One region of the Gordonia alkaliphila genome, then DNA from elsewhere that is predicted to be linked to it. Evidence: riboswitches for the same ligand, from Rfam matches in the RefSeq annotation. Region 1 holds a riboswitch; the other holds the start of a gene.

Region 1 (14,693 bases):
GGGGGCGCACTACCTCGACACCGGTGCGATGTACCGGGCGGCGACGCTCGCGGTGCTGCGGGCCGGCATCGACCCCGCCGATGATGCGGCGACCGGCCCCGTGGTGGCCGCCGCCGACATCCGGGTCTCCGCCGGCGCCGACGGCGCCACTATCGCCACCCTCGACGGCGCCGACGTCTCCCGCGAGATTCGCACCGACGAGGTGACCGCCGCGGTGTCGCCGGTGTCGGCCAACCCGGTGGTGCGCGAGAAGTTGGTGGCGCTCCAGCGTGAGCACGCCGTCGACGACTTCCTGGTGGTGGAAGGCCGTGACATCGGCACCGTCGTCTTCCCGACGGCGGCGCTGAAGGTGTACCTGACCGCCACGCCGGAGGCGCGCTCCGAGCGCCGTCACCGGCAGAACCTGGCCGCCGGCCGGGCGAGCGACCTCGACGAGGTCCTCGCCAGCGTGAACCGGCGCGACCACCTGGATTCCACCCGCGCGGTGAGCCCCCTGCGGCCCGCCGACGACGCGGTGCACGTGGACACCAGTGACCTGACCCTGCAGCAAGTGCTCGACCGACTGACCGAACTCGTCGGCGAGCGGATCGGAGTGCGCGATGTCTGAGGATGATTTCGCCCCACAGGACTTCTCGGGAGCGGAGGCGCTGCCCGGCGACGGCACCTGGAGCGACGAGGCCGACTGGGACCTGTCGGACTTCGTCACCGACGGCGACGAGCAGCTGGCGGAGAAGCTGCCGGTCGTCGCGATCGTCGGACGACCGAACGTCGGCAAGTCGACGCTGGTCAACCGGTTCATCGGCCGCCGCGAGGCCGTGGTCGAGGACGTGCCCGGCGTGACGCGTGACCGCGTCTCGTACCCGGCCACCTGGACCGGCCGCCAGTTCATGGTCACCGACACCGGCGGCTGGGAGCCGGACGCCAAGGGCATGCAGGCGTCGATCAGCCTGCAGGCCGAACAGGCCATGCGGAGCGCCGACCTGATCGTGCTCGTGGTCGATGCGACTGTGGGCGCCACGGCGACCGACGAGGCGGTGGCGCGCACCCTGCGTCGTGCCAAGGTCCCGGTCCTGTTGGCCGCCAACAAGGTCGACAGCGAGCGCGCGGAGGCCGACGCGGCGACCCTGTGGTCGTTGGGCCTGGGGGAGCCGCACATGATCTCGGCCTCGCACGGCCGCGGCGCCGCCGACCTCCTCGACACGATCCTGGAGAACCTGCCGGAGACGCCGCGCGAGCGGTACGCCGCCGGCGGTCCGCGTCGTATCGCGTTGGTGGGCAAGCCGAACGTCGGCAAGAGCTCGCTGCTGAACCGGCTGGCCGGGGAGCAGCGCGTGGTGGTCGACGACGTCGCAGGCACCACCGTCGACCCCGTCGACGAAATCATCGAGCTCGACGGCAAGACGTGGCAGTTCGTCGACACCGCCGGACTGCGCCGCAAGGTGCACACCGCCACCGGCCACGAGTACTACGCGTCCCTGCGGACCCGTGGGGCCCTGGAATCGGCCGAGCTGGCGCTGCTGCTGATCGATGCGAGCCAAGAGATCACCGAGCAGGACCTGCGCGTGCTGTCGATGATCATCGACAGCGGCCGCGCGTTGGTCATCGTGTTCAACAAGTGGGACCTGGTCGACGAGGAGCGTCGCTACGACCTCGACAAGGAGATCGACCGCGAGCTGGCCCGCGTGCCGTGGGCCCGCCGCGTCAACATCTCCGCCGAGACCGGCCGCTCGGTGCAGAAGCTGGTGCCCGCGATGGAGGAGGCCCTCGAGTCGTGGGACCGCCGCGTCTCCACCGGCAAGCTGAACAACTGGCTCAAGGACGTCATCGCTGCCACGCCGCCGCCGGTGCGTGGTGGGCGTCAGCCCCGCGTGATGTTCGCGACGCAGGCGGCCACCCGCCCGCCGACCTTCGTCATGTTCACCAACGGCTTCCTGGAGGCCGGCTACCGCCGGTTCCTGGAGCGTCGACTCCGCGAGGAGTTCGGCTTCGACGGCTCGCCGGTGCGCGTCAACGTGCGCGTCAAGGACAAGCGCGAACGGACCCGCAGCCGAAAGTAACTGCTGTGTAATATTTCCGGCATGCTGATCATCGGAATCATCCTCTGGGGAATGCTCATCGGCGCTGCGGCGCAATGGATCCTGGGGTCCAGCAAGGGCTCCGGCGTCAACTGGGGCATGGCCCTGGGCGCCGGTGTGCTCGGGTCCTTCGTCGGCGGCGCGCTCGGTAGCCTGATCGCCGGCGAGGGCTTCGCCTTCGAGCCCAGCGGCATCATCTGGTCGCTCGTCGGCGCGCTGATCGTCACGAGTATCTGGGTGTGGGTGGACCGCAAGAACGCGGATGCCTCGTAGGTCGCGGGTGCGTGAATCGCCTGGTGGTTTCGGGTGATTTCGCCGGTGCGAAGGCCGATTAGTGATCCGCGGGAGCGGTGCGCTAATGTAGTCCTCGCTCCGCTTGCGGGGTACGAAAATCCCGCAAGGGAAACGGGCTGTGGCGCAGCTTGGTAGCGCACTTGACTGGGGGTCAAGGGGTCGCAGGTTCAAATCCTGTCAGCCCGACCGTTTACGCAGATCAACCGCTCTCTCCGAATCTCGGAGGGAGCGGTTTTCTGCATCTCCCACCCCGTTCCCACCGGAAACGTCGGACACCGTGCGTCGTCGCCCACCGATAGGCTGGTCCCCGTGCATGCTGAATACAAAGTCCCGGGCGGCAAGCTGGTAGTGGTCGACGTCGAGGCGGCCGACGATCGACTGACGAAGGTGGCGCTGTCGGGCGACTTCTTCCTCGAACCCGACGAGGCGCTCGAGACCATCACCGACGCGCTGATCGGTGCTCCGATCACCGCGAACGCGGCCGCGCTTGCCGAGCGGATCGCGCAGGCATTGCCCGAGCACGTCTCGATGGTCGGCTTCACGCCCGAGTCGGTCGGCATCGCGGTGCGGCGCGCACTCGGGCACGCATCGAGCTGGCATGACCACGTCTTCGACGTCATCGCGCCGATGGTGCTGGAACCGGCCATGCACGTCGCCCTCGACGAGGTGCTGCTGCGCGAAGTCGCCGCCGGCACGCGACCTCCGACGCTGCGGTTCTGGGACTGGGACTCGCCGCTGGTGGTCATCGGTTCGTTCCAGTCGGTGCGCAACGAGGTCGACGAGGACGCGGCGCAGCGGCACGGCATCGGCATCGTGCGGCGGATCTCCGGCGGCGGTGCGATGTTCATGGAGCCCGGTAACTGCATCACCTATTCGCTGGTCGTGCCCGGGTCCCTGGTGGACGGGCTCAGCTTCGAGCGCTCGTACGAATTCCTCGACCAGTGGGTGATGGGTGCGCTGGCCGATGTCGGGATCAAGGCCAGCTACGTGCCGATCAACGACATCGTCTCCGAGCAGGGCAAGATCGGCGGCGCGGCGCAGAAGCGGATCGTCGGCGGCGCCGTCCTGCACCACGTGACGATGTCGTACGACATCGACGCCGACAAGATGACCGAGGTGCTGCGGATCGGGCGCGAGAAGATCTCCGACAAGGGCATCACCAGCTCCGGTAAGCGGGTGGACCCGATGCGCTCGCAGACCGGCATGACGCGTGCCGACATCATCGACGCGTTTCTGGCGCACTTCCGCGCGCGGTACACCACACGGGAGGCGGGCTACACCGACGCGGAGATGTCGGCCGCGCGCGAGTTGGTGCGGGACAAGTTCAGTACGCCGGAGTGGACGTACCGCGTTCCGTGAGCGATGACGACCGCGGGGATCACGCAGGCGCGGTTCCTTCGGGATCGGGGGCGGGTTTCTTGTCGACGGAGTCGGCGATCAGGTAATTCATCCACCGCGTGGTCGGGTCGATGTCGATGAGCAGGCACTTGACGAGGATGGTGAGCGGGACCGCGAGGATCGCGCCGAGCGGACCGAGGATCCAGGCCCACACCACCAGCGACAGGAACGTCAGGGTGGTCGACAACCCGACCGCGTCGCCGATGAACTTGGGCTGGATGCCGGTCTGGATCACCATGTTGATCACGCTGTAGACGAGGATCACCAGGAGCATCTTCCCGGCGCCGCCGTCGAGCAGCGCGAGGAGAGCGGGCGGGATCACGCCGATCACGAACCCGATGTTCGGGATGTAGTTGGTGATGAACGACAGCAGACCCCACAGGAACGGCAACGGTATGCCCAGGGCCCAGAGCGCGCCGGCGTCGAGCACCGCGACGATCAGACCGAACACGGTGCTGACGACCAGGTAGGTGCGCGTGCCCGCGGCGAACTCGCCGAGGGCTTTCGAGACGTTGGGGCGAATGCGATCGAGGATGGCGATCCGGTCGCCGAAGCCGATCGCGTCCATCGCCATGAACAGCGCGACCGTGAGGACCAGGATCAGGCCGGAGGTCGCCGACATCAGCCCCGACAGCAGGCTCCCGGCCGTCGAGATCAGCTTGCCCGCGTCGACGTTCGCGAGCATGTCGTGGATGCTGCTCTCGTCGATGCCGCGGTCGCTCAGGAAGCTGCGTACATCGTCGACGATCCCGTCGAACTTGTCCGCGTACTGGGGCATCAGCGTGGCCAGCTGCGCGATGGAGAAGATCACCGACACGAACAGGAAGATGATGATCCCGTAGACCCCGAGCAGAATCGCCAGCGCGGCCAGCCAGGCGGGACAGCCGCGTTTTCGGAGCCAACGTCCCAGCGGATGCACGGCGATCGTGAGCATCAGCGCGAGCACCACGGGGCCGACGAGACCGGCGATCGACCGGAGCCCGGCGACGGCGACGACGATGCACGCGAGACTGATCAGGACGACCACGCCGCGAGGCAACACGGATGGCTGGCCGGCTTCGGAGGGGGAGTCCATGTAGGGAGTATGCGCCCCGCAGCAGGTGCGTTCGACGAAAACACGGGATTCGTGTTGCGCATCGACGCCCAGGCGTCTCGCCGACTCAGTACACGGCTGCGACGACGTCGGCAACCGCCGCGGCGGCCTTCAACCCCGACCCGGTGAGCAGCACGACCGTCGTCTCCGACGGCGTGATCGCGGTCGACGCCAGCAGCGACGAGTACGCGGCCGCGGACGTCGCGCTGGTCGGCTCGACGAACAGTCCGCCTGCGCACAGGTCGTGCAGGGCGCGCGCGATATCGGCTTCGGGGACGGCGACGGAGCGGCCACCGCTGTCCCGGAGGGCATGGAGCATCTGGGGCAGTCGCAGGGGGCGGGCGATGGAGGTGCCCTCGGCGATCGTCGGGGACACCGGTCGCGCCACCGGCCCATCGGATCCCGCACTGAACGCGGCGTCGACCGGTGAACAGTTCAGCGGTTGCGCCGCGAACAGCCTGGGCGGTGTCGAGATCTGTCCGGCCGACGCGAGCTCGCGGAACCCGAGCCAACAGCCCAGCAGGCTGCTGCCCGCCCCGACCGGAACGATCACGTTGTCAGGTGCGCGGAAGCCGAGATCTTCCCAGATCTCGTACGCCAACGTCTTGGTGCCCTGCAGAAAGAACGCCTGCCAGTTGTGGCTCGCGTAGAAGGCGTCGCTCCCGGACTGGCTGCTCTCCGACCGGCGGATCGCCGCGTGCTGCGACTCCTCGCGCGGGCCCTCCACCAGCTCCACCGTCGCGCCGTACGCGCGGACCTGGTCGATCTTGCTCGGTGACGTGGACGACGGCGCGAAGATCGTGATGCCCATCCCGCCGGCCGCACCGTACCCGGCGACGGAGGCGCCGCCGTTGCCCGAACTGTCCTCGAGCACCGCTGTGACGCCCCGTTCACGCAGGTACGACAGCATCACCGCCGTTCCCCGGTCCTTGAAGCTGCCGGTGGGATTGAGGAAGTCGAGTTTGAACAGTGGGCGACCGAGAGCACCCCATGCGCGTTCGAGCAGCGGCGTCCGCCCTTCGCCGAGCGTGATCGGATGCCCGAACTCGACGGGCAACGCCGCGCGGTAGCGCCACAGCGACGCCGTCGACGCGTCGATGTCGTCGCGCCCCAGACCGCCGCCCGGTGCGATCCAGAGCGGTCGTCCTGCGTCCGACCGCCACCGCGGTGCGTCGATCGGGTACTCGGTGCCGTCGATCGGATCCACGTAGTGCGCCATGTCCGAAAAGGTAGTCGGCGCAACCGGGTTCAGCGCCGAGTCGGCGGTGTCGGCCCGCTCAGCGCAGTGGCACTGCGACGTCGGAGCCGCCCTCCTCGGTGAGCCGCTTGCCCACCTGAATCAGCTGGGGCTCGGGTGCGAAGCCGCCGGCGAACAGCGCCTGGCCCTGCGTGAATCCCATGGCGCGTTCGAGGAGGTCGGCGGGTGCGTAGCCGAACGCCAGGCCCAGCTCGGCGAGGTCGTGCGCCGAACTCATCCGCATCAGCGCGAGGTTGTCGCACTGCGACAGGGCGTTGGGGTGCACCTTCGACGGCCGCTGCGTCGACAACAGCAGCCAGATCCCGTACTTGCGGCCTTCGGCGGCGATCTGGACGATCCGGTCGGTGAGCAGCTCTTCGAGCGGGGAGGAGGGCTCCGGTGAACACAGGTTGTGCGCCTCGTCGAGCACCACCAGGCGACCGACACGGTCGTGCCGGTTGTTCCACAGGTGCTCCAGGACGGCGAGCGCAGCCGTCTGCATCTGCTCCTTGACGTCGAACGAGCCGAGGTCGACGACCGTGGCGTCGGCCTGCGCGTCGACGACGGAGGTGACCGCTTCGTCGCCGTAGGCCCATATGTCCCACTCGGTTACGCCGAGGTTGTCGATCCGCAACGAGATGTCGTGCAAGTCGGGATCGCCGCTGCCACGCAGCCCGTCGATCAGCGCCTGCCCCTCCAAGTCGGTAACCCCGGAGCTCTCGGCGCGCAGCAGCGTGTTGTACTCCCGCTTGTCGAGGACCGGATCCAACTGCAGCAGCGCGGCACGGGAGCGGACGTCGAGCCCGAGGAACTTGACCTTGAGCTGCTGACCCTGGCCCGCCGCCGAGTGCAGGACGCGGATGTCGCGTTTCGCGAGTTCGGCAGCCTGCTCGTGCGGGGCGTCCTCGCGGATCTCGCCGATGCGGACGAAGTCGGAGTTCGGGTCCAGGACCACGATCGGCAGTCGGGTGTGCAGCAGGACCTGCTCCAGCAGCACACCGAGCGAGTACGTCTTGCCCGATCCGCTCTGGCCGCACCAGAACGTGTGTCGATTGAGCCGCGCGGGATTGAGCGAGGCGGGGGTCGAGGAGTCGAGGAGCGTGCCGATCGGCAGGTCAGAAGCCATGCGGTGAATCCTATTTCGTCGTCGTGGGGGCCTCGATACGGCGGGCGCTCGGTGTGCTCGCGCTCACGCCCGCACGCCGCGCAGGCGGTGATACCGTGCGTGGATGCCGAGTACTCAGATCGAAGTCCGTCGCTCCCACGCGCCCGCGGTGGAGACCGCCATCATCGACGCCGTGCACGATTCGCTGGTGGCCGCCTTCGCAATTCCCGTGCAGGACAAGCACGTTCGGCTGGTGGCGCATGAACCGCACCGTTTCGCGGTGCCGCACACGCTGAGCAGCCCGGAGCACTACACCCTCGTCACCGTCGACTGCTTCGCGGGCCGATCCGTCGACGCCAAGCGGGCGCTGTACCGGGAGATCGTGGACCGCCTCGGCGCGCTCGGGATTCCGGGCGACCACATCACCATCGTGGTGCGCGACCTCGACACCGCCAGCTGGGGGATCAGCGGCGGTCAGGCGGCGTGCGACGTGGAGTTGGGCTTCGACATCAACGTCTGACGGCGAGGCATGCGACGCCAGACGGCTTCGCTGTCATATAGAGGAACACCGTGGTCATATTGACCACGGTGCCCTCTATATGGCGGTGAACTGTTGATTTCCGCGCGCAGCGGCCGACTCTCGCTCAGATTCAGGGCAGGGGGAGGGTGCGGCCGGCGACTACCAGGACGACCTGCTCGGACTCCACCGACAGCCGGGTGTTGAGTCGTCCGAGTTCGTCGCGGAACACGCGGCCCGCGGCGGTCGCGGGCACCACGCCGGACCCGACCTCGTTGCTGACGGCCACGACTCGGTGCGGGCAGCGGCGCCAGGCAGCGATCAGTCCGTCGACGTCACGGTTTAGCTCGGCCATGGCGTGGGTCAGCGGAGCGCGGTCGCCGTCGTCGGACCGTTCGAGTGCGCTCCACAGTTCGTGGCGGTCCATCATCCCGGTGAGCCAGGTGCCGAGGCAGTCGATGAGGACCGGTCCGGCGGCGTCGTCCAGCACGGCGGCGAGGTCGAGCGTTTCAGCGGTCCGCCAACTCGCGGGACGACGCGCCCGGTGCAGTGCGACCCGCTCGGCCCATTCGGCGTCGCCGTCGCGGGTGCCTCCGGTCGCGACGTAGAGGACCGAATCCTGGTCGGCGAGAAGGGTTTCGGCGTGCACCGACTTGCCGGACCGGACCGCGCCGAGCACCAGTGTTCGCCCCGTCGGCGTCGACGTCGCGGTCGCGGCCTCGTCCGGCAGGGGGAGGCGCATGCCGTCGACTCCGATCTCGGCGCCCCACTCGGCGAGGACCTCGGCCAACTGCGCGGGCGGGGGATTGTGGTGGCTCAGATGCACGGCGATGACGCGGGTGCCGGTGGTGACGGCACCGGCGCTGCGCAGGGCGGCCAGGGTGCGGGGGAACGAGTCGAGGTCGTGATGATCGGCGCCGTGCTCGATGAATCGCCCGAACGTCTCTTCCAGCAGAAGGAGATCCAGCTCGGTGCCGGTGAGGGCGTCCAATGTCGCGGCGGGCAGCGGCCCGGTGTCGGCGGCCCACAGCAGACGGGCCGCGCGATCGCCGTGTTCGTCGAGGGCGGTGACGTCGTACAGGACGGCGGGTTCGCCGAGGGTCGAGGTGTGCGCGGCGGTCAGGACCCGGACCCGGTAGTCGCCGTCGTTCCCGGTCAACGTCACCTCGTCGCCGGCTGCAACCGGCCTCAGTCGCACGGGGTCGGTGTCGGCGATCCAGGCGCGGCAGGCAGCCAGTGCGGCGGGCGGGCCGATCACGTCGAGCGGGGTGCAGGCACCCGCCCATGACCGGATCAACAGGGCTTGCCCGGCGAGGTGGTCGAAGTGGTCGTGGGTCAGCAGCAGGTAGCGCACCCCGGCCAGGTCGACCCCGGCGTGGGTGGCCGCGGCGAGCACGTCGGGCCCGCAGTCGATCAGCACGGTGCCGTCGATCAGCGCCGAACTGTGGCCGCGTCGTTCGCCGGAGTCGCGGGCCGCGGTGCACGACGCGCACCGGCAGAACGGGTTGGGCCAGCCGTCGGCCGCGCCGCTGCCCAGCAGCACCACCTCGGTCACGACGACACCTCGGTGCCCGGCGGCGTCGCCGGCTCGGCTTCCTCGGCGTCCTCGGCCCGGTCGGACGCCGGTCGCTCGGTGCGCAGCGGCAGCACCACCGGCACGCCGTCGTGCAGGACGACGTCGACGCGTGCGCCGTACACCTCGCCGATCAATTCCGGATTGAGAACCTCGGTCGGCGAACCGTCGGCGAGTGCGCGACCGTCGCTCAAGAGGATCATGCGCTCGCCGTAGACGGCGGCCAGGGAGAGGTCGTGCATGGCGGCCACGACGGTGATGCCGTCGTCGCGGCGCATGTGTTCCACGAGGTCGAGCACCTGTTGCTGACGGCCGATATCCAGCGCGCTGGTCGGCTCGTCGAGCAACAACACCTTCGGTTGCTGCGCCAGTGCGCGGCCAAGGACAGCGCGCTGGAGTTCGCCGCCGGAGAGGGTGCTCGCGACGCGGTCGGCCAGCGGCCCGAGCCCGAGGCGGTCGACCACGTCGGCGACCACCTTCCGGTCCCGCGGTCCCTCGACACCGAAACGGGGGACGTGCGGGGTGCGCCCGAGGGCGATGAGTTCGCGGACCGTCACGCCGTCGGGCACGACGGGACGTTGCGGCATGATCGCGATCATCCGGGCGATCTCGCGCCGTTTGCTGCGGCCGATCCGCCGACCGGCGACGGTCACCTCGCCTTCGACGGAGGTGCCCGCGGGCAGCAAGCCGGCCAGTGCGTGCAGCAGCGTCGTCTTGCCGGCGCCGTTGGGGCCGATCATCGAGACCCATTCACCTTGCGTCACCGTCAGATCCACGGCGTCGACCACGGTGCGGCCGCTGCGCACCACGGTCAGCCCGCGGCAGGTCACCACGTCGGGGGCGCTCATCGGGCCACCCGTCCGCGGCGTAGGACCAGGAGGAAGAACGGCGCGCCGATCGCGGCGGTCACCACGCCGATGGGTAGTTCGGCCGGCGCGATCACCGTGCGCGCCAGCAGGTCCGCGCAGACCAGGAACACGGCACCGACGAGCACGGACAGCGGCAGCAGCAGCCGGTGCCCGGGCCCGACCAGCATGCGCACCGCATGCGGAACGACGATGCCGACGAACCCGATCAGTCCCGATACCGAGACCACCGCCGCGGTGCCGAGCGTGGCCACCGCGATGAGGAGCAGGCGCACCCGGACTGGTTCCACGCCGAGGCTGGCGGCCTCGGTGTCGCCGACGAGCATCACGTCGAGGGTTCGGCGGAAGGCCATCACCACGGCGATGGTCACCAGCACGTAGGGGACGACCACCTGGATCTGGTTCCAGCCGTCGGTGGCCAGCCGACCGAGCAGCCAGGAGTACACCTGACGCAGGGTCTCGCTGTGGCGCTGCATGAGATAGGTCTGACCGGCGTTGGCGAACGCCGCCACGGCGACGCCGGCGAGGATGATGACGGTCTCGCTGCGCCCGCCGCCGACGGTGCGGCCGAGCAGGAGCGTGGCCGTGACAGCGGCCGCGCCGCCGATGAACGCAGCGGTGGGCACCGCCGCCGAACTCATCGACAGCCCGGCCACGATCGCCGCGGTGGCGCCGAGACCGGCGCCGGACGACACGCCCAGCAGATACGGGTCGGCCAGCGGGTTGCGGAATACGCCCTGATAGGCGGCGCCGGCGATGGCCAGCGTCGCACCGACCAGTGCGCCCAGCACCACGCGCGGCATGCGGATCTGCCACAGGATGGCGTGCTGTTGGTCGGTGAGGCCGCTGTCGACGTCGATGCCGGGCAGCGCATCCACCAGGGAGAGCACCACGCCGCGTGCCGACAGGCCGGCGGGGCCGACGAGAATCGCCCCGAGCATCACGGCGGCCAGCAGCACCGTCGCGCCGATGATGATCGCCCAGCGGGCGCGGGGCCGGTTCTGCCAGCGCCCGCCGGCGTCGCCGCGGGTGGAGTCGCCGCCGGGAACTGTCCCGGCGGATACGAGGTCGGTGCCGGTCACCCGACCGGTGCGGGCTGCGTCGCTGGCAGCGTGGCCAGCAGCCCACTCAGTTGCTCCACCAAGTCGGCCAGGCGCGGACCCCAACGCGAGGCGATGTCTTCGTCGAGCACGTACACGCGGCCTTCGCGGACGGCCGTGATCTGGTCCCAACCGGCACGCTTGGCGACGGCTTCCGGGGTGACGCCGCAGCACTGGTTGTCGGCGAGGAAGATCAGATCCGGATTGTCGGTGATGATCTGCTCGGACTGCAGTTGCGGGTAGGTCACGCCGCCGATGTCGGCGCCGGCGATGTTCTTCAGGCCGAACAGTCCGTACACGTGGCCGATGAAGGTGTCGCCGGCCGCGGTGAAGAACGTCTGATCCAGCTCGTGGTAGTAGGTCAGACCGTCGGCCTGCGGGGCCGCGAGGACGGCCTTGTCGATGCGGGTCGTCATCTCGTCGACCAGCTCGGCAGCGGCGTCGCCCTCACCGACGCTCACACCGATCTTCTCGATCTGGGCGTACGCCTCGGCGACGGTGCTCGGCGCGGGCTGGTCCAGGACGGTCACCCCGGCGCGCTCGAGCCCGGACACCACGTCCGGCGCGAGTTCATTCGACACCACCAGGTCGGGGGTGTAGCCGAGGATCGCCTCCAGGTTCGGGGTGTACCCGGACAGGGCGGTCTTCGGGGCGTCCTCCGGGTAGTCCGACTGATCGTCGACGGCCACCACGCGGTCGCCGGCGCCGACGGCGAACAGCGTCTCGGTGGCCGACGGACTGAGCGAGACGATCCGGGCGGCCGCGGTTTCGGTGTCGGTGACCCCGCCCGAGCCGGTATCCGACGAGCAGGAGGCCACGAGGGCGGCGGTCGCGAGGAGGCTCGCGAGGGCGATACCGCGACGGCGGCGGTTGCTGACTGTCATGAAGTAGTTCCTTCTTCCGAGGAATCAAGTCATTCGTCACGACGGAGCTGACCTGACTCATCCGCCGTGTGGCGGCATCACAGTTGCGGGGACAGCGCCGGATTCGCACCGGCTTCACTGGACGTCGTGACGACCCGACCGGCGGTCGGGTCCACCGCGCGATTCTACCCGTGCACCCGCACGCAACAGAACTCGCGCAGTCCGCGATTGGGCCGCGCGGGGACGACCGGAGCGGCGACGGTACTACTATTTCCCCGAGATACAAGTGTTTCCCCGATAGCGGGTTTGGAGAAGGAAAAGATGACGTCCTCGGAGAATTCGGCGTTGGTCGAGCGGGTCGGGCACTACTACGTTGCCGACCACACCTATGAGATCGGGCATGAGAAGGTTCGCGAATATGCGCGCGCCGTGCAGGATTACCACCCCGCCCACTGGGACATCGCCGCGGCGAAGGAGCTCGGTTATAGCGGGCTGGTGGCGCCGTTGACCTTCACCTCGATCCCGGCGATGGCCGCGAACCAGAAGCTCATGCAAGAAGTGGTCGTCGGCTACGAGACCTATGTGCAGACCGAGCAGTCGTTCCACCAGCACCGGCCGATCGTCGTCGGCGACGTGCTGACCACCGACGTCGAGCTCACCTCGGTGCGACGCATCGCGGGCAAGGACATGATCACCATCACCAACACGCTGGTGGATCAGCACGGCGAGACGGTGCACACCATGGCCACCACCGTCGTGGGCGTGTCCGCCGACGAGGTGGATCCCGGGATCGCGCAGGCCGTCGCCAAGGTGATGATGCACGACGTCGACATCCTGTCCGTGGAAGCCGCCGCGGCCGACTACGTGAAGACGGTCCGCGAAGGCGAGCCCGCGCCGCAGTCGCAGGCCGGTGCGACCCGAACCGTCGGTTCGCGCAACTTCGACGACCTCGCCAAGGGCGACGCCCTGCCGGTGCATCACAGCGGCCTCACCCGTGGCGACCTGGTCAACTACGCCGGGGTGGCCGGCGACGCCAACCCGATCCACTGGGACGAGAGCATCGCCAAGCTCGCCGGTCTGCCGGACGTGATCGCGCACGGCATGCTCACCATGGGCATGGGTGCCGGTTCGATCTCGGCGTGGTCGGGCGATCCGGGTGCGGTCAGCAAGTACGCGGTGCGCCTGTCGGCCCCCGCGGTGGTCCCGGCCGACGGTCGCGGCGACATCGAGTACGGCGGCAAGATCAAGTCGCTCGACGCCGAGACCCGTAGCGGCACAGTCATTTTGACCGCGAAGTCGAACGACAAGAAGATCTTCGGCATGGCGACCCTGGACCTTCGCTTCTCCTGACCTGGCCCTGAGTCACCAGTTGTGCGCGGCCGGAAAATAATTGCGTGTAGGTGTTTCGGACCGCGTCGAGGTGTGACATAGTTGTTGGGCGGGTGACAGATCTGTGCCCGCCAATCTGAAGAAGGCAGTAAAACAGCATGGCACAAGGGACCGTCAAGTGGTTCAATGGCGAAAAGGGCTTCGGCTTCATCGCCCCCGACGGTGGTAGCGAAGACGTCTTCGTCCACTACAGCGCGATTTCGGGCAGCGGCTTCCGCAACCTCGAAGAGGCGCAGCGAGTCGAGTTCGACATCGAGCAGGGCCCCAAGGGTCCGCAGGCGACCAACGTCGTTGCGGTCTGATTAAGAGCTCTTCACAGCAACGCCCCGGTTCCTAGAACCGGGGCGTTGCTGCATCGCCGGGGCACTGAACCCCCGCAGCTCCCGCGAAATGCTTCCGTTCCCGCGAGAGGCTTTGGTTCCCGCGGGCGTCGGGAGGGGCCGCGGGAACCGAGAACTCTCGCGGGAAGGGGTGCCGCGGGACTAGGTTTGCGGCATGGACGTGCCGGCGATCGATTTCGCTGCGGAGCTGACTGCGTCGGTGCAGTCGGTGCGCGAATATCTGCGGGTTGCGACGTCGCTCGCTCCCGCCCCGCCGTCGACGACACGCGACGGGTGGATCGCCGTCGAGCCGGGCGGCCGCTCGCCCTGGATGCACATGCGGGAGGTCGGCGTCACGGAGGTCGCGCCGTTCGGAGTGCTCGTGACGTTCGTCTGGCGGCCGCTCCTTGCCGAGGATGAGTCGGTTCGCGATCACGGTGGCGGTGATGCTCGACGTTTCGCGGTATTCCTCGGTGCGGGCAACCTCGTCGAGCAGTTTCAGCTCGATCGGTGGATCACGACGCTGGACCTCGGCCTCGACGGTGCCGGTTGGCGCGACGACGCGGTGCTGATGGGCGGTCTATGGTTCGTCCGACTGGCGGGCAACTGACCGCGGCGGGCCCCTGAGCGGTCCGACATGGACGCAGCTGTACTGACCGGCTTCTGCCAGCGCGGAAGCATGTTCGGTCGGCTGCGGCGATCCTGACCGAACGCGATGCCGCACCCGCGGTGGCGTATCGGGCCGCCCGCTTGGGGAAGGCGATAGCGGACGACGACGCGGGGCCGGTGACGCGCGGCATGCGCGACGGTGCGCTGTCGGCGGAGAAAGCGGACGCGGTGGTGACCGGGTTGGCACACCTGAC
Region 2 (14,693 bases), on a different contig from region 1:
TCGCCACTCACCGTGCCAGCGGCTGCACCTTCGTGCTGGCCCAGCGCGGCGGCTCGCTGCTGGTCTCCGCCGCCACCAGCTTCGACAAGCTCGACACCGCACTCTGCGGGCTGGCCGAGCTGGTCGACGGCGCCGCGTCGATCGACGCCGACGTCTACGTGCGCTGGGACGACCAGCCCGAGGACCTCGACGAGATGGCCGCCGCCCTGCACGAGGTGGTCAGCGCACGCCTGCTGCCCAACCAGGTGCACCGCGTCACGGTCACCGTGGCCGGACTCGGCGACGAAGCCATGCACCATCACGTCACCTTCCGGCCGACGGCCACCGGCATGTCCGAGGACCGGCTGATCCGCGGGCTGCATCCGTACATCGCCCGGCGCATGCAGATGGAGCGCCTGCGCAAGTTCGACGTGACCCGCCTGCGCTCGTCGGACGACGAAGAGGTGTACCTCTACCGCGCGGTGGCCAAGGCCAACCCGGGCGACGACCGCCTGATCGCCTTCGCCCAGGTCCGCGACCTGATCGCGGTGTCCGAACAGGACGGCAGCATCCTGACGCTGCCGACCGCCGAGCGCACCTTCGAGGCGTGCGTCGACTCCATCCGCCGCGCGCAGGCGCGTCGTCCGTCGTCGAAGCGGTTCAACACCAACCGCATCGTCATGTACATCTGGCCGCCGCTGGACGTGAGCCGCGAGCAGGTGGCCCGCGTGGTGAGCCACACCCTGGGCACCGCCGCCTCTACCGACGGCGCCGGGCTCGAGGAGATCGAGCTCATCGCCCGCCACCGCGACCAGGACACCGGCGAGCTGTCCAAGGTGTCGGTGCGCGTCACCCTCGACGCCGCAGGCGAAACCCAGATCACCGTCGACGAGCCCGTCGAGACCCCGATCGAGCCGGTCGACGAGTACCGCCAGAAGGTGCTGCGCGCCGCCCGCCGCAACACCGTGTACCCGTACGAGCTGACCGACCTGCTCGGCACGTTCACCGAGTACGACCTGAACGACGCCGATGAGCTGGTCCCGGTGGACCGCCCCAAGGGCCGCAACACCGCGGCCGTGGTGGTCGGCACCGTCAGCACCCCCACCGAGAAGTACCCCGAGGGTGTCGAGCGCGTCGTGATGCTGGGCGACCCGACCAAGTCGCTGGGTGCACTCACCGAGCCCGAGTGCCGCCGCTACATCGCGGCCCTCGACCTCGCCGAAGAGCGGACGCTGCCCGTCGAGTGGTACGCCGTCTCGTCCGGTGCCGCCGTGAAGATGGACTCGGGCACCGAGAACCTCGACTGGGTGGCCGCGGCCCTCAAGCGGATCGTCGAGTTCACCCAGGACGGCGGCGAGATCAACATCGTCGTGTCCGGTATCAACGTCGGCGGCCAGGCCTACTGGAACGCCGAGGCCACCATGCTGATGCACACCAAGGGCATCCTGGTGATGACCCCGGACTCGTCGATGGTGCTCACCGGCAAGCAGGCCCTGGACTTCTCCGGCGGCGTCTCCGCCGAGGACAACTTCGGTATCGGCGGCTACGACCGCGTGATGGGCCCGAACGGCGAGGCGCAGTACTGGGCGCCGAACCTGACGGCGGCCATCGGCGTGATGATGAGCCACTACGACCACACCTACGTGGTGCCCGGCGAAGCCGGTCCGCGCCAGGCGGTCACCACCGACCCGGCGGACCGCGACGTCTCGGACTTCCCGCACGAGCTGGAAGGCAGCGAGTTCGCCACGGTCGGCGAGATCTTCTCCGCCGAGGCCAACCCGGACCGCAAGAAGCCGTTCGACATCCGCTCGGTGATGCGCGCCGTCGTCGACCAGGATCTGCCCGCGCTGGAGCGCTGGGCCGACATGGCCGACGCCGACACCGTCGTCGTGGAGGACACCCACCTGGGCGGCCACCCGATCACGCTGATCGGCATCGAGTCGACGCCAGTGGCCCGCCGCGGCTTCCTGCCGACCGACGGCCCGGACACCTTCAGCGCCGGCACGCTGTTCCCGCAGTCGTCGAAGAAGGCGGCCCGCGCGATCAACGCGGCCAGCGGCAACCGTCCGGTCGTGGTGCTGGCCAACCTGTCCGGCTTCGACGGCTCCCCCGAGTCGCTGCGCAAGCTGCAGCTGGAGTACGGCGCCGAGATCGGCCGGGCCATCATCAACTTCGAGGGCCCGATCGTCTTCTGCGTGATCTCCCGCTACCACGGCGGCGCGTTCGTGGTCTTCTCCAAGGCCCTGAACCCGAACATGACCGTGCTGGCCATCGAGGGCTCGTTCGCCTCGGTGCTCGGCGGCGCCCCGGCCGCGGCCGTGGTCTTCGCCGGCGAGGTCCGCACGCGCACCGAGAACGATCCGCGCGTGCAAGCCCTGCACACGCGCCTGGAGCACGCCTCGGACACCGATCACGCCGATGTGACCGCCGAACTCGAGGAGGCCCGTACCTCGGTGCGCGCCGAGAAGCTCGCCGAGGTGGCCGCCGAATTCGACGCGGTGCACAGCATCGAGCGGGCCGTGCAGGTGGGCTCGGCCGACGCGATCGTCCGCGCCGCCGACCTCCGCCCGAGCCTGATCAACGCGATCGCCGCGAAACAGAGCTGATCAGCAGCAGTTCACCGGCATACAGAGCACCGCCGTGGTCACTATGACCACGGCGGTGCTCTCTATGTCAGTGCAGCAGGTCAGTGTAGCGCTACACGCCGGGCGCGTCCGGGCCGGCGAGGTCCGAGCAGTCGACGGTGGTCACTTCGCCGGCGTGGTCGCCGAGGAAGCCGATCGCGCCCCCGGACGCCGCGAGCAGCCCGGCCGCATCGTCGAGCAGGTCGGCGCCCACGTACACCGGCTGCGCCCAGTGCCCGTGCCGCACCCCGCGCACCACCGCGTCGCGGCGTCGCCCGGCCGCGGCCAGCACCCGCGCCACCCCGACCCCGCCGACGTCGGCGCTGTCGACGGTCTGCAGCAGCACCCCGGCGATCGGGTCGAGCCCGCGGGCGTAGGTCAGGGCGGCGTGCACCGTCGCGTCGAGGCCGTCGTACCAGGACGGCAGGTAGAAGGTGGTGGAGGTGTCCCGCGGCGCCGCGATCACCCGGCTGCCGAGCGCCACGTACAGCTTGTCGCAGCCACCGGCACCGAACCCGGCCAGCAGCACTTCGAGCCGCTCGAGCTGCGGCACATCCGCCTCAGTCGGGGCCTCCCGCTCATCGCCCCGGGCCACCAGCACGATCCCGACGACCGGCGCGGGCCGGTCGCGGGATCCGAGATCATCCTGCAACGCCACCATGCTCGCCCAGGATACTCGCCGCAGTGGCCGGTGCCGGGTGAGTCCGCCGCCGCACCCGCGCGCAAGTCCGCGGGGGAATTAGAATCACGCTCTTCGCGCGGGATGACACGGTCCGCGCGCCGGGCCTATGGTCGTAGACGCAATCGGTTCGTCCGTAGCGCCGTCGCCAAGGAGCCCCTGCGACCGCGCGGACGTCGAGCGAATTCGCTGCTGCGGCAACGACTTTCGCGAGAGGGAATCCGGTGAGACTCCGGAGCTGACCCGCAGCGGTAACTTGGAACGACCGCCGTCACCGGCACTGGACGCACGCGTGTGCGTCTGGGAAGCGACGGCCAGTAGGTGCGCCTTTCGACGGCGCTCGCCGAGGAGCCCGAAGACCTGCCCGTTGTCTCGGATGCGCCGCATCCGAGGACGGATCGCCTCGTGGACCGGGCGGCGTCGACGCACCCGTGCATGCCTGGGCTCGTCGTCTGTCGCCTCCCGGTAGGGCGCCTCGTCGTCAGCTTCTGTATTGCATGGAGAACACAAGATGGGCTTTCACACCACTGTCACCGGCACCGCGCGCATCGGCGCCGACCGGGAACTCAAGCACGCCGTCGAGGGCTATTGGGCCGGGCGGCTGAGCCGGGAGGAGCTGCACCGCGTCGCCGCCGACCTGCGGCGCAGCGGCCGGCAGCAGCTGCTGGCCGCCGGCCTGGACTCGATCCCGGTCAACACCTTCTCGTACTACGACCAGATGCTCGACATGGCCGCGACGCTCGGCGCCCTGCCGCCGCGCGTGGCCGCCATCGCCGACCCGCTGGACCGCTACTTCGCGGCCGCCCGCGGCACCGCCGACGTGCTGCCGCTGGAGATGACCAAGTGGTTCGACACCAACTACCACTACCTGGTCCCGGAGATCGGTCCGGACACGGTGTTCGGTCTCGACGCCGCGACGGTGCTCGCCGACCTGGCCGAAGCCCTCGCCGACGACGTGCCCGCACGGCCGGTGGTGATCGGCCCGATCACGTTCCTCGGTCTGTCCAAGGGTGTCGACGACCTCGTGCCGCTCGACCGGATCGACGATCTGCTGCCGCTCTACGAGCAGCTGCTGACCGACCTCGCCGCGGCCGGCGCCGAGTGGGTGCAGATCGACGAGCCGATCCTCGTGACCGACGCCCACGACGGGCTCGCCGCACTCGCCGAACGCGTCTACTCGCGCCTGAGCGCGGTGGCCGCCCGCCCGCGACTGCTGGTGCAGACCTACTTCGGCGATGCCGGCGACGCGCTGGCCGCGCTGGGTCGCACCGACATCGACGGGGTCGGCGTCGACCTGGTCCGCGGCTCGGTCGCGACGGTGGAGGCGGCCGGTCTGGCCGACAAGCTGGTCGTCGCCGGCATCGTCGACGGCCACAACGTCTGGCGCACCGACCTGGACGCCGCGCTCGCCGTGCTCACCGACCTGCGTCCGCACGTCGGCACGCTGGCGGTGAGTACCTCGTGTTCCACCCTGCACGTGCCGTACTCGTTGGCGCCGGAGACCGGTCTCGACGACGTCCTGCGCGGCTGGCTCGCGTTCGCGGCGGAGAAGTTCGACGAGGTCGTCGCCCTGTCCCGGGCGCTCACCGACGGCCGAGACGCGCAGGCGGCGGCCTTCGACGCGGCCCGGGCCGCGCTGGCCACCCGCGCCGACGATCCGCGTCGCCACGACGCCGACCTGCGTGCCCGACTGGCCGGGTTGACCGACGCCGACCGCATCCGCACCGCGGCCACGCAACGGCAGGAGCTCAGCCGCGCCCACCTGGCGCTGCCCACACTGCCGACCACCACCATCGGGTCGTTCCCGCAGACCGGCGATATCCGGGCCGCCCGCGCCCGGCTGCGCGCGGGCACGCTCGACGCGGAGCAGTACCGCGCCCAGATGGAGGCGGAGATCGCCGCGGTGATCGCCCTGCAGGAGCAGATCGGGCTGGACGTGCTGGTGCACGGCGAACCCGAGCGCAACGACATGGTGCAGTACTTCGCCGAACAGCTCACCGGCTTCTTCGCCACCGCGAACGGCTGGGTGCAGTCGTACGGCTCGCGCTGCGTGCGGCCGCCGATCCTGTTCGGCGACGTGCAGCGTCCCGCGCCGATGACCGTCGACTGGGCGGTCTACGCGCAGGGTCTGACCGATAAGCCGGTCAAGGGCATGCTCACCGGGCCGGTCACCATCCTGGCCTGGAGCTTCGTGCGCGACGATCAGCCGCTGGCGCAGACCGCCGATCAGGTGGCCCTCGCGATCCGCGACGAGACGCTCGACCTACAGGAGGCCGGGATCGGCATCATCCAGGTCGACGAGCCGGCCCTGCGCGAGTTGCTGCCGCTGCGCGCCACCGAACGCGCCGCCTACCTGGAGTGGGCGGTGAACGCCTTCAAGCTGTCCACCGCGGGTGTGAACGACGAGACGCAGATCCACACCCACCTGTGTTACTCGGAGTTCGGTGACGTGATCGGCGCGATCGCCGACCTCGACGCCGACGTCACCTCCATCGAGGCGGCCCGCTCGCACATGGAGGTGCTCGACGACCTCAACGCGATCGGTTTCGCCGCCGAGGTGGGCCCGGGCGTCTACGACATCCACTCCCCGCGCGTGCCCGCGGCCGAGGAGATGACGACGCTGCTGGCCGAGGCGCTGGCCGCCGTCCCGGCCGACCGCCTGTGGGTGAACCCGGACTGCGGCCTCAAGACCCGCACCACCGCGCAGGTCACCGCCGCCCTCACCGCGATGGTCGACGCCGCCAAGGCCGTCCGCGCCTGACCCTTCGACGGGGCTCAGGGAGCGTCGCACGACGCTCCCTGAGCCCCGTCGAAGCCCGCGCGTCAGCGCCAGGCGAAGACCGGCTGCTCCAGGTGGTCCACCCGGGTGTCGAGCCCGAGGACCACCACCTGCGCGAACTGGTAGATCACCGCCGCGGTGGGCGCGTGCACCCACCGGTTCATGATCGGCAGCCGGATCACCGGCCGGGGTGACTGCGCGATGGTGTCGAACACCGCCGGGGCGGTCACCTCGTCGAGGGTGACGTAGAACAGCTGGTCCACCTCGTCCGGGCTGGGCGCCGGGGTCACCGGTTCGTCGATCCAACACACCACCGGCGTCATCAGATAGCCCGAGCGGGTGGCGTAGTCGTCGAGCAGACCGACCACCGAGTCCTCACCGAGCGAGACCCCGAGTTCCTCGTCGAGCTCGCGCAGCGCGGCCTGCACCGGGGTCTCCCCGGGGTCCAGGCGGCCGCCGGGCAGCGCGAACTGGTTGGCGTGGCTGCGCAGCGTCGACGGCCGTCGCGCCACCCAGATGCCGCGCTCGCCGTCGACGGGTGCCACGGTGATGGCCACCGCCGACGGCTTCAACGCGGCGTCGTCGATCGCCCGTCGCTCCCACGCCGACAGGCGCTGCTCGGCCAGCTCCCGGGTCAGTTCCATACCCATGGGTCTACCCCACCCGACCGCTACCGGACAGTCACCCGCGCTCGGCGGCGGCTACTCGAACTCGACGAGCAGGTCGCCGGCGCCCACCTCGGTGGCCGGTCCGACGGTGATCCGGCGGACCGTGCCGCCGGCGGGCGCGGTGATCGAGGCCTCCATCTTCATCGCCTCGATGGTGCCGATCACGCCGCCCGGGGCCACCTCCTCGCCCACCGCGACGGTCACCGTGACCACGCCGGAGAACGGCGCCCCCACGTGCGCGGGGTTGCCGGCGTCGGCGCGCTCGCGCACCTCGGTGGACACGTCGGCGCTGCGGTCGAGCACCGGCACCGGCCGCAGCTCACCGTTCAAGGTGCACATCACCGTGCGGATGCCCGCGGCGTCGGGCTCGGACACCGCTTCCAGGCGGATGAGCAGGTCGACGCCGTCGCGCAGGCGAACTCGGTGCTCGAGTCCCTGCTGCAGCCCGTAGAAGAACTGGTAGGCCGCAAGTCGCGAGGTGTCGCCGTATTCGGCCACGTGCGCCTGGTACTCCGCGGTGGGGCCGGGGAAGAGCAGCCGGTTGAGGGTGGCGCGCCGCTGATCGCCGGGCACTTTCAGCGCGGCGCTGTCGGCGGCGTCGACCGTCTCCTCGGCCTGGTGCACGCTGCGTCCGGCCAGCACCTGCTCGCGCAGCGGCTCCGGCCAGCCCGCGGCGGGCACCCCGAGTTCGCCGGCCAGGAAACCGACCACCGAGTCCGGGATGTCGTAGGCGGTGGGGTCGGCGGCGAAGTCGGCGGCGGTGATGCCCTGCGCGACGAAGGCGAGTGCCAGATCGCCGACCACCTTCGACGACGGCGTCACCTTCACCGGCCGTCCGAGCAGCCGGTTGGCGCCGGCGTACGCGTTCTCGACGGCTTCGAAGCGGTCGCCCACGCCGAGCGAGATGGCCTGCTGGCGCAGGTTGGAGAGCTGGCCGCCGGGGATCTCGTGGTCGTACACGCGCCCGGTGGGCGCGGGGACGCCGGACTCGAAGGTCCCGTACATACGCCGCAACGTCTCCCAGTACGGCTCCAGCGACGTCACCTTGTCCAGATCCAGCCCGGTGTCGTACTCGGTGTGCGCGGCCGCCGCGACAATCGCCGACAGCGACGGCTGGCTGGTGGTGCCCGACAGCGGTGCGCTCGCACCGTCGACCGCGTCGGCGCCGGCCTCCCACGCCGCCAGGTAGGTGGCCAGCTGGCCGCCAGGGGTGTCGTGGGTGTGCACGTGGATGGGCAGGTCGAACTCGCGACGCAACGCACCCACCAGGGTCCGCGCGGCCGCCGGGCGGAGCAGTCCGGCCATGTCCTTGATGGCCAGCACGTGCGCGCCGGCCTCGACGATCTGCTCGGCCAGGGCCAGGTAGTAGTCCAGCGTGTACAGGTCTTCGGCGGGGTCGGCGAGGTCGCCGGTGTAGCTCAACGCCACCTCGGCCACCGTGGTGCCGGTGGCGAGTACCGCGTCGATCGCCGGACGCATGGCGTCGACGCTGTTGAGGGCGTCGAAGATGCGGAAGATGTCCACACCGGTGCGCGCCGCCTCCTCGACGAACGCCTGTGTCACCTCCACCGGGTACGGGGTGTAGCCGACGGTGTTCTTGCCGCGCAGCAGCATCTGCAGGCAGATGTTCGGCAGGGCCGCCCGGATCCGTTCCAGGCGTTCCCACGGATCCTCCTTGAGGAAGCGCAGCGCCACGTCGAAGGTGGCCCCGCCCCAGCACTCCACCGACAGCAACTCGGGGGTCTGGGCGGCCACATACGGCGCCACCGACACCAGGCCGCTGGTGCGCACGCGGGTGGCGAGCAGCGACTGGTGAGCGTCCCGGAAGGTCGTGTCGGTCACCGCGAGCGCCTTCTGCTCGCGCAGGGCCCGCGCGAAACCGGTGGGCCCCAACGCATCCAAGCGCTGCTTGGACCCGGCGGGCGGATCGGCAAGCAGTTCCGGGCTCAGCGGCGGCAGCTTGGTGTGCGGGTGCACGGCCGTCGGCACCAGGCCGTGCGGGCGGTGCACGGTCACGTCGGCCAGGTAGTTCAGCAGCCGCGAGCCGCGCTCGGACGAGCGCACCGCGGTAAGCAGTTCCGGGCGTTCGTCGATGAACGACGTCGTGATCGCCCCGGCTTGGAAGTCCGGGTCGGCCAGCACCGCGCTGAGGTAGTCGATGTTGGTGTGCACGCCGCGGATCTTGAACTCGGCCAGCGCCCGCTGCGCGCGGGTCACCGCCGTGGCGAAGTCGCGGCCGCGGCAGGTCAGCTTCACCAGCATCGAGTCGAAGTAGCCGGTGATCTCGCTGCCGAGTGCCGCGGCGCCGTCCAGGCGGACGCCGGTGCCGCCGGGTGCGCGGTAGACGTTGATCTGTCCGGTGTCCGGCCGGAAGCCGTCGGCCGGGTTCTCGGTGGTGATGCGGCACTGCAGCGCGGCGCCGTGCAGGGCGATCGCGTCCTGCGACAGCCCCAGATCGGCGAGCGTCTCCCCCGCGGCGATGCGCAGCTGCGCGGCGACCAGGTCCACGTCGGTCACCTCTTCGGTGACGGTGTGCTCCACCTGGATCCGCGGGTTCATCTCGATGAAGAAGTGGCCGCCGCGCTCGTCGACCAGGAACTCGACGGTGCCCGCGCACGAGTAGCCGATGTGCCGGGCGAAGCGCACCGCGTCGTCGCAGATGCGTTGCCGCAGAACCGGATCCAGGTTCGGTGCGGGCGCGATCTCGATGACCTTCTGGTGCCGCCGCTGCAGCGAGCAGTCGCGTTCGTACAGGTGCACCACATCGCCGCGGGCGTCGGCGAGGATCTGCACCTCGATGTGCCGCGGGTTCACCACGGCCTGCTCCAGGAAAACGGTCGGGTTGCCGAAGGCCGCCGCCGCCTCGCGGGACGCGGCCCCGATCGCCTCGGCCAGCTCGGCCGGGTCGTCGACCCGACGCATCCCGCGCCCGCCGCCGCCGGCCACCGCCTTCACGAAGATCGGGAACGACATGTCGGCGGCCGCCGCGAGCAGTTCGTCGACGTCCGACGACGGCTCGCTGCCGGCCAGCACCGGCAGCCCGGCCTCCCGGGCCGCCTGCACCGACCGCTTCTTGTCGCCGGTCAGCTCCAGCACCGCGGCGCTGGGCCCCACGAAGGTGATGCCGGCGTCGGCACAGGCGGCGGCCAGTTCCGGGTTCTCCGACGCGAAACCGTAGCCGGGGTACACGGCGTCGGCCCCGCAGTGCCGGGCCACCCGCAGGATCTCGTCGACGGACAGGTACGCCTGGACGGGATGCCCGGGTTCGCCGATCTGATACGACTGGTCGGCCTTCCCCCGGTGCACGCAGTTACGATCCTCCACCGGATAGACCGCCACCGTGCCCATGCCGAGCTCGTACGCGGCGCGGAACGCGCGCACCGCGATCTCGCCGCGGTTGGCCACCAGGACTTTGCCGAACATGTCATGCCTCACTGTCGATGCACCGGCGCACGTCGACGCGCCGGCCGCTACGGAAAACGGTAGAGAATTACGCGGGAACGGGGCGCTGAACGGGCCCGTCGTACGCGGAGAGCGGACGGATGAGCGCATTCGACCGGGTCTGTTCGACGATGTGCGCGGTCCACCCGGTGATCCGGCTCATCACGAACAGCGGCGTGAACATCGGGATGTCGAAGCCCATCAGGTAGTAGGCCGGCCCGGTCGGGAAGTCCAGGTTGGGCTGGATGCCGGTGCGCTCGTCCATCGCGGCGGCGAGTTCCCGGTAGATCTCGAGCCAGCGGCCCGCGCTCGGATCCGACTGCACACAGTGCGCGGAGACCTGCACCAGCGCGTCGTACATCGTGGGCACCCGCGAGTCGCCGCGCTTGTAGACGCGGTGGCCGAAACCCATCACCTTGTCCTTGGCGTCGAGCTTGGCCGTGAGCCAGGCGCGGGCGTTCTCCGGGGCGCCGATCTCGATCATGTCCGCCATCACGGCCTCGTTGGCGCCGCCGTGCAGCGAGCCCTTGAGCGCCCCGATCGCGGCGGTCACCGCGCTGTACAGGTCCGACTGCGTGGACGTGACCACCCGCGCGGCGAACGTCGAGGCGTTGAAGCTGTGCTCGGCGTACAGCACCATCGACTGGTTGAACGCCTCCACGATGACAGGGTCGGGCACCTCGCCGAAGCACATGTTCAGGAAGTTCTCGGCGTAGCTGAGGCCGTGGTGCGGGTCGATCGGCGCCAGCCCGCGGCGTCGTCGGAAGTCGGCGGCGACGATGGTCGGCAGCACTGCGAGCAGGCGCAGCGCCTTGTCCAGGTTCGCCGCCGCGGTCGGGACGTCCTCGTCCGGGTCCTCGCTGCCGAGGTAGCTCACCATGGTCCGCATCACGTCCATCGGGTGGCAGGTCTCCGGGATCCGGTTCAGCACCGCCTGCGCCGACCGGTTCAGCCGCCGGTTCGCGCGCTCGCGCTGGGTGAACAGCGCCAGCTGCCCCGCCGTCGGCAGTTCGCCGTACCAGAGCAGGTAGGCCACCTCCTCGAAGCTCTTGGTGGTCGCGAGGTCCGCTGCCGCGTAGCCGCGGTAGGTGAGGCTGTTGGTCTCGGGGACCACCTTGGACACGGCGGTGGTGTCCACCACCACGCCCGCGAGGCCCTTCCGGATTTCTGTGGCACCGATGTCGGTCATGACGTCCCTCCCGGGCGGCTGTAGGTGAAGATCTCGGAGTCGAAGGCGTTGTAGTCGGCGTACTGCAGGAACTCGTAGAGGCGCGCACGATGCTGCATGCGGTCGACGACGCCGGCCTGGGTGCCGTCGGCGGCGATCGCGGCGAGCCCGGATTCGACGGCGCCCATCGCCAGCCGCAGCGTGGTGACCGGGTAGATCACCGCGTTGTAGCCGATGGACCGCAGTTGGTCGGCGGTCAGCAGTTCGGACTTGCCGAACTCGGTCATGTTGGCCAGCAGCGGCACGTCCACCGCGTCGCGGAAGCGTGCGAACTCGTCGAGGTCGGCGAGTGCCTCGGTGAAGATCAGGTCGGCACCGGCGGCCGCGTACTCGGTGGCCCGGGCGATCGCGGCGTCGAGTCCCTCCACGCCGCGGGCGTCGGTGCGCGCGCAGATCACGAAGTTCTCGTCCCGGCGGGCGCTGACCGCGGCGCCCAGTCGGCGGACCATCTCCGTCGTCGGGACCACTTCCTTGCCGTCGAGGTGGCCGCAGCGCTTCGGGTTCACCTGGTCTTCCAGGTGGCACCCGGCCAGCCCGGCATCCTCGAGCGCTGCGACGGTGCGCGCGGCACTCATCGGTTCGCCGAAGCCGGTGTCGGCGTCGATCAGCGTCGGCAGGTCGGTGGCGCGGGCGATCGCGCCGCCGCGGGCGGCGACCTCGGTGAGCGTCGTCAACCCGATGTCGGGCAGACCCAGGTCGGCCGACAGCGCGGCCCCGGAGACGTAGACGCCCTCGAACCCGGCGTCGGCGACGATCTTGGCGACCAGCGGCGAGAACGCCCCCGGCCAGCGCTGCAGGTCGCCGGAGGCGAGCCCGGCGCGCAGTGCCTTCCGCTTGTCGGCGTCGGTGACGCCGGAGGAGAACAGGCGCATCAGAGGATGCCCTCGCCGGTCGCGGGCGCCGAGGCCAGCACGTCGCCGAGCACCCGCACGTTCAGGCCGCCCAGCCCACCGGCCGGGAGGTCGGCCAGACCGGTCGCCGCCGCCACGAACCGCTCCTGCTCGGCGGCGTCGACCACGCCGTCGGCCATCGCGGCGAACTTGCCCAGGTACTGCTCCCGCGCGAACGGCCGCGCGCCCAGCGGGTGGGCGTCGGCCACCGCCAGCTCGTCGACGATCACCTCGCCGTCGGCCATGGTGATCACCGCGCGGGCGCCGAAGGCCTTCTCGTTCGGATCGGTCGAGTGGTAGCGGCGGGTCCACTCCGGGTCCTCGACGGTGGAGATCTTGTTCCACAGCTCCACGGTGTCGGCGCGCCGCGCGCGCTCGGGCGCGTAGCTGCGCTCGTGGTCCCACTCCCCGTCCTGCAGGGCCACGGCGAAGATGTACATCACCGAGTGGTCGAGGGTCTCCCGGCTGGCATTCGGGTCGAACTTCTGCGGATCACCCGAGCCGGTGCCGATCACGTAGTGCGTGTGGTGGCTGGTGTGCAGCACGATCGACTCGATGTCGGCGACGTCGGCGATCCGCGCGCGCATCCGACGGGCCAGGTCGATCGGCGCCTGACTCTGGTATTCGGCCGAATGTTCCTTGGTGTACGTGTCCAGGATGCCGCGCTTGGCCTCGCCCGGTCCGGGCAGCGGCACCGTGTAGCGGGCGTCCGGGCCGCCGAGCAGCCAGGCGATGACGCCGTCCTCGCCCTCCCAGATCGGCGACGGCGCACCCTCACCGCGCATGGCGCGGTCCACGGCCTCCACCGCCACCTTGCCGGCCAGCGCCGGGGCGTACGCCTTCCAACTGGAGATCTCGCCCTTGCGCGACTGGCGGGTGGCGGTGGTCAGGTGCAGGGCCTGACCGACGGCCTGGTAGATCGTGTCGATCGGCAGGCCCAGCATGGTGCCCAGGCCGGCGGCCACCGACGGGCCAAGGTGGGCGACGTGGTCGATCTTGTGCTCGTGCAGGCAGATGCCGCGCACCAGATCCACCTGCACCTCGTAGGCGGTGGCGAGGCCGCGGATCAGGTCGCGGCCGCTGGCGCCCACGCGCTGGCCGACGGCGACCAGGGCGGGGATGTTGTCGCCCGGGTGGCTGTACTCGGCGGCCAGGAACGTGTCGTGGAAGTCGAGTTCGCGGACCGCGACGCCGTTGGCCCACGCGGCCCACTCCGGGGCGTACTCGCCGTCGATGCCGAACACCGTCGCGCCGCCGGCCAGCGGCCGGGTCTGCGCCTGCCGGCGGGCACTGGTGACCGGTCGACGGGCCACCGACGCGGCGCTCACCGCGGCGTTGTCGATGATCCGGTTGACGATCATCTCGGCCGTGTCCTCGGGGACCTCGACGGGGTCGACGGCGATCTGCGCGATCTTGTAAGCCAGGTGCTCTTCCTTCGGGAAGGCCTCGGCACTGCGACGGGTGTACACCTCGTGATTGATCATGTTCGCACCGTACGCAGACCCGATAGGACTGCGAAAGACCTGGCAAATGCGTATTTCTGCAAATTTTTCTCCGACACCTTGCGAAGGTTGCGGACGCCGGGGCCACTACGCTGTCCCCATGGCCAAGACGTACGTGGGCGCGCGACTGCGCCGGTTGCGCGAGGAACGCGGGGTCAGCCAGGCGACGCTCGCGCGCCGGCTGGAGCTCTCGACCAGCTACGTCAATCAGCTGGAGAACGACCAGCGGCCGATCACCGTCCCGGTGCTGCTGCGCCTGACGCGCGAGTTCGAGTTGGCGCCGGACTTCTTCGCGGCCGACGGCGACGCCCGCCTCACCGCCGACCTCGCCGACATCCTCCTGGAGCACGGCGACCAGACCCCGTCCACCGCGGAGATCAGCGAACTGGTGGCCCGCATGCCGGGCGTCGGCCAGACGCTGGTGGCGCTGCAGCGGCGCCTGACCGCCGCGACCAGCGAGCTGGAGAGCATGCGCGGGACTCTCGGCGCCGTCGCCGCCGACGCCGAGACGGTGGGCGGCACCCCGTTCGAGCAGGTCCGCGACTACTTCTACGACCGCCGCAATCACCTGCCCGAACTCGACGCGGCCGCCGAGGACCTGTTCGCGCGCGCCGGCCTGACCATCGGCGGCCTCGACCTGCAATTGGCCCGTTTCCTCGACGCCGAGTACGGCATAGCGGTGCAGATCAGCGGTGTCGACCCCGGGGACGACAGCGAGCTCCCCAAGCGCCGCTACGACCCGGCGACGGCCACCGTGTATCTGCCCCGCCGCCTCACCGCGGGCCAGCGTGCCTTCCAACTCGCCACCCAGCTGGCGCTGCTGAGCCAGCGCGACCTGATCGACCGACTGATCGACGACGTCGACCCGAGTTCGGTCGCCGTCGCCCGCACCGGGCTGGCGAA

Evidence for each region. Region 1 has a riboswitch for cobalamin ahead of ABD989_RS10435 (ABC transporter substrate-binding protein). Riboswitches for the same ligand answer to the same signal wherever they lie in the genome.
Region 2: it holds a riboswitch for cobalamin, as region 1 does, so the genes downstream of both, metE (5-methyltetrahydropteroyltriglutamate--homocysteine S-methyltransferase) here and ABD989_RS10435 (ABC transporter substrate-binding protein) in region 1, are expected to answer to the same signal.

The regions. Positions count from the first base shown of each region.
Region 1 is NZ_BAABIE010000008.1:165,162-179,854, reverse strand. Features, by position in the region: gene cmk ((d)CMP kinase) at 1-607, shown strand, start outside; gene der (ribosome biogenesis GTPase Der) at 600-2,057, shown strand; gene ABD989_RS10485 (GlsB/YeaQ/YmgE family stress response membrane protein) at 2,079-2,348, shown strand; tRNA gene ABD989_RS10480 (tRNA-Pro) at 2,482-2,555, shown strand; gene lplAB (lipoate-protein ligase LplAB) at 2,679-3,728, shown strand; gene ABD989_RS10470 (AI-2E family transporter) at 3,748-4,842, opposite strand; gene ABD989_RS10465 (threonine synthase) at 4,928-6,079, opposite strand; gene ABD989_RS10460 (ATP-binding protein) at 6,138-7,223, opposite strand; gene ABD989_RS10455 (tautomerase family protein) at 7,327-7,722, shown strand; gene ABD989_RS10450 (bifunctional adenosylcobinamide kinase/adenosylcobinamide-phosphate guanylyltransferase) at 7,853-9,274, opposite strand; gene ABD989_RS10445 (ABC transporter ATP-binding protein) at 9,271-10,140, opposite strand; gene ABD989_RS10440 (FecCD family ABC transporter permease) at 10,137-11,099, opposite strand; gene ABD989_RS10435 (ABC transporter substrate-binding protein) at 11,237-12,142, opposite strand; cobalamin riboswitch at 12,169-12,312, opposite strand; gene ABD989_RS10430 (fused (3R)-hydroxyacyl-ACP dehydratase subunits HadA/HadB) at 12,443-13,471, shown strand; gene ABD989_RS10425 (cold-shock protein) at 13,609-13,812, shown strand; gene ABD989_RS10420 (hypothetical protein) at 14,006-14,440, shown strand; gene ABD989_RS10415 (DUF222 domain-containing protein) at 14,560-14,693, shown strand, end outside.
Region 2 is NZ_BAABIE010000007.1:111,114-125,806, forward strand. Features, by position in the region: gene ABD989_RS09265 (ATP-binding protein) at 1-2,585, shown strand, start outside; gene ABD989_RS09270 (hypothetical protein) at 2,677-3,264, opposite strand; cobalamin riboswitch at 3,456-3,664, shown strand; gene metE (5-methyltetrahydropteroyltriglutamate--homocysteine S-methyltransferase) at 3,794-6,043, shown strand; gene ABD989_RS09280 (NUDIX hydrolase) at 6,106-6,705, opposite strand; gene ABD989_RS09285 (pyruvate carboxylase) at 6,763-10,152, opposite strand; gene ABD989_RS09290 (bifunctional 2-methylcitrate synthase/citrate synthase) at 10,220-11,359, opposite strand; gene prpB (methylisocitrate lyase) at 11,356-12,270, opposite strand; gene prpD (2-methylcitrate dehydratase PrpD) at 12,270-13,772, opposite strand; gene ABD989_RS09305 (short-chain fatty acyl-CoA regulator family protein) at 13,891-14,693, shown strand, end outside.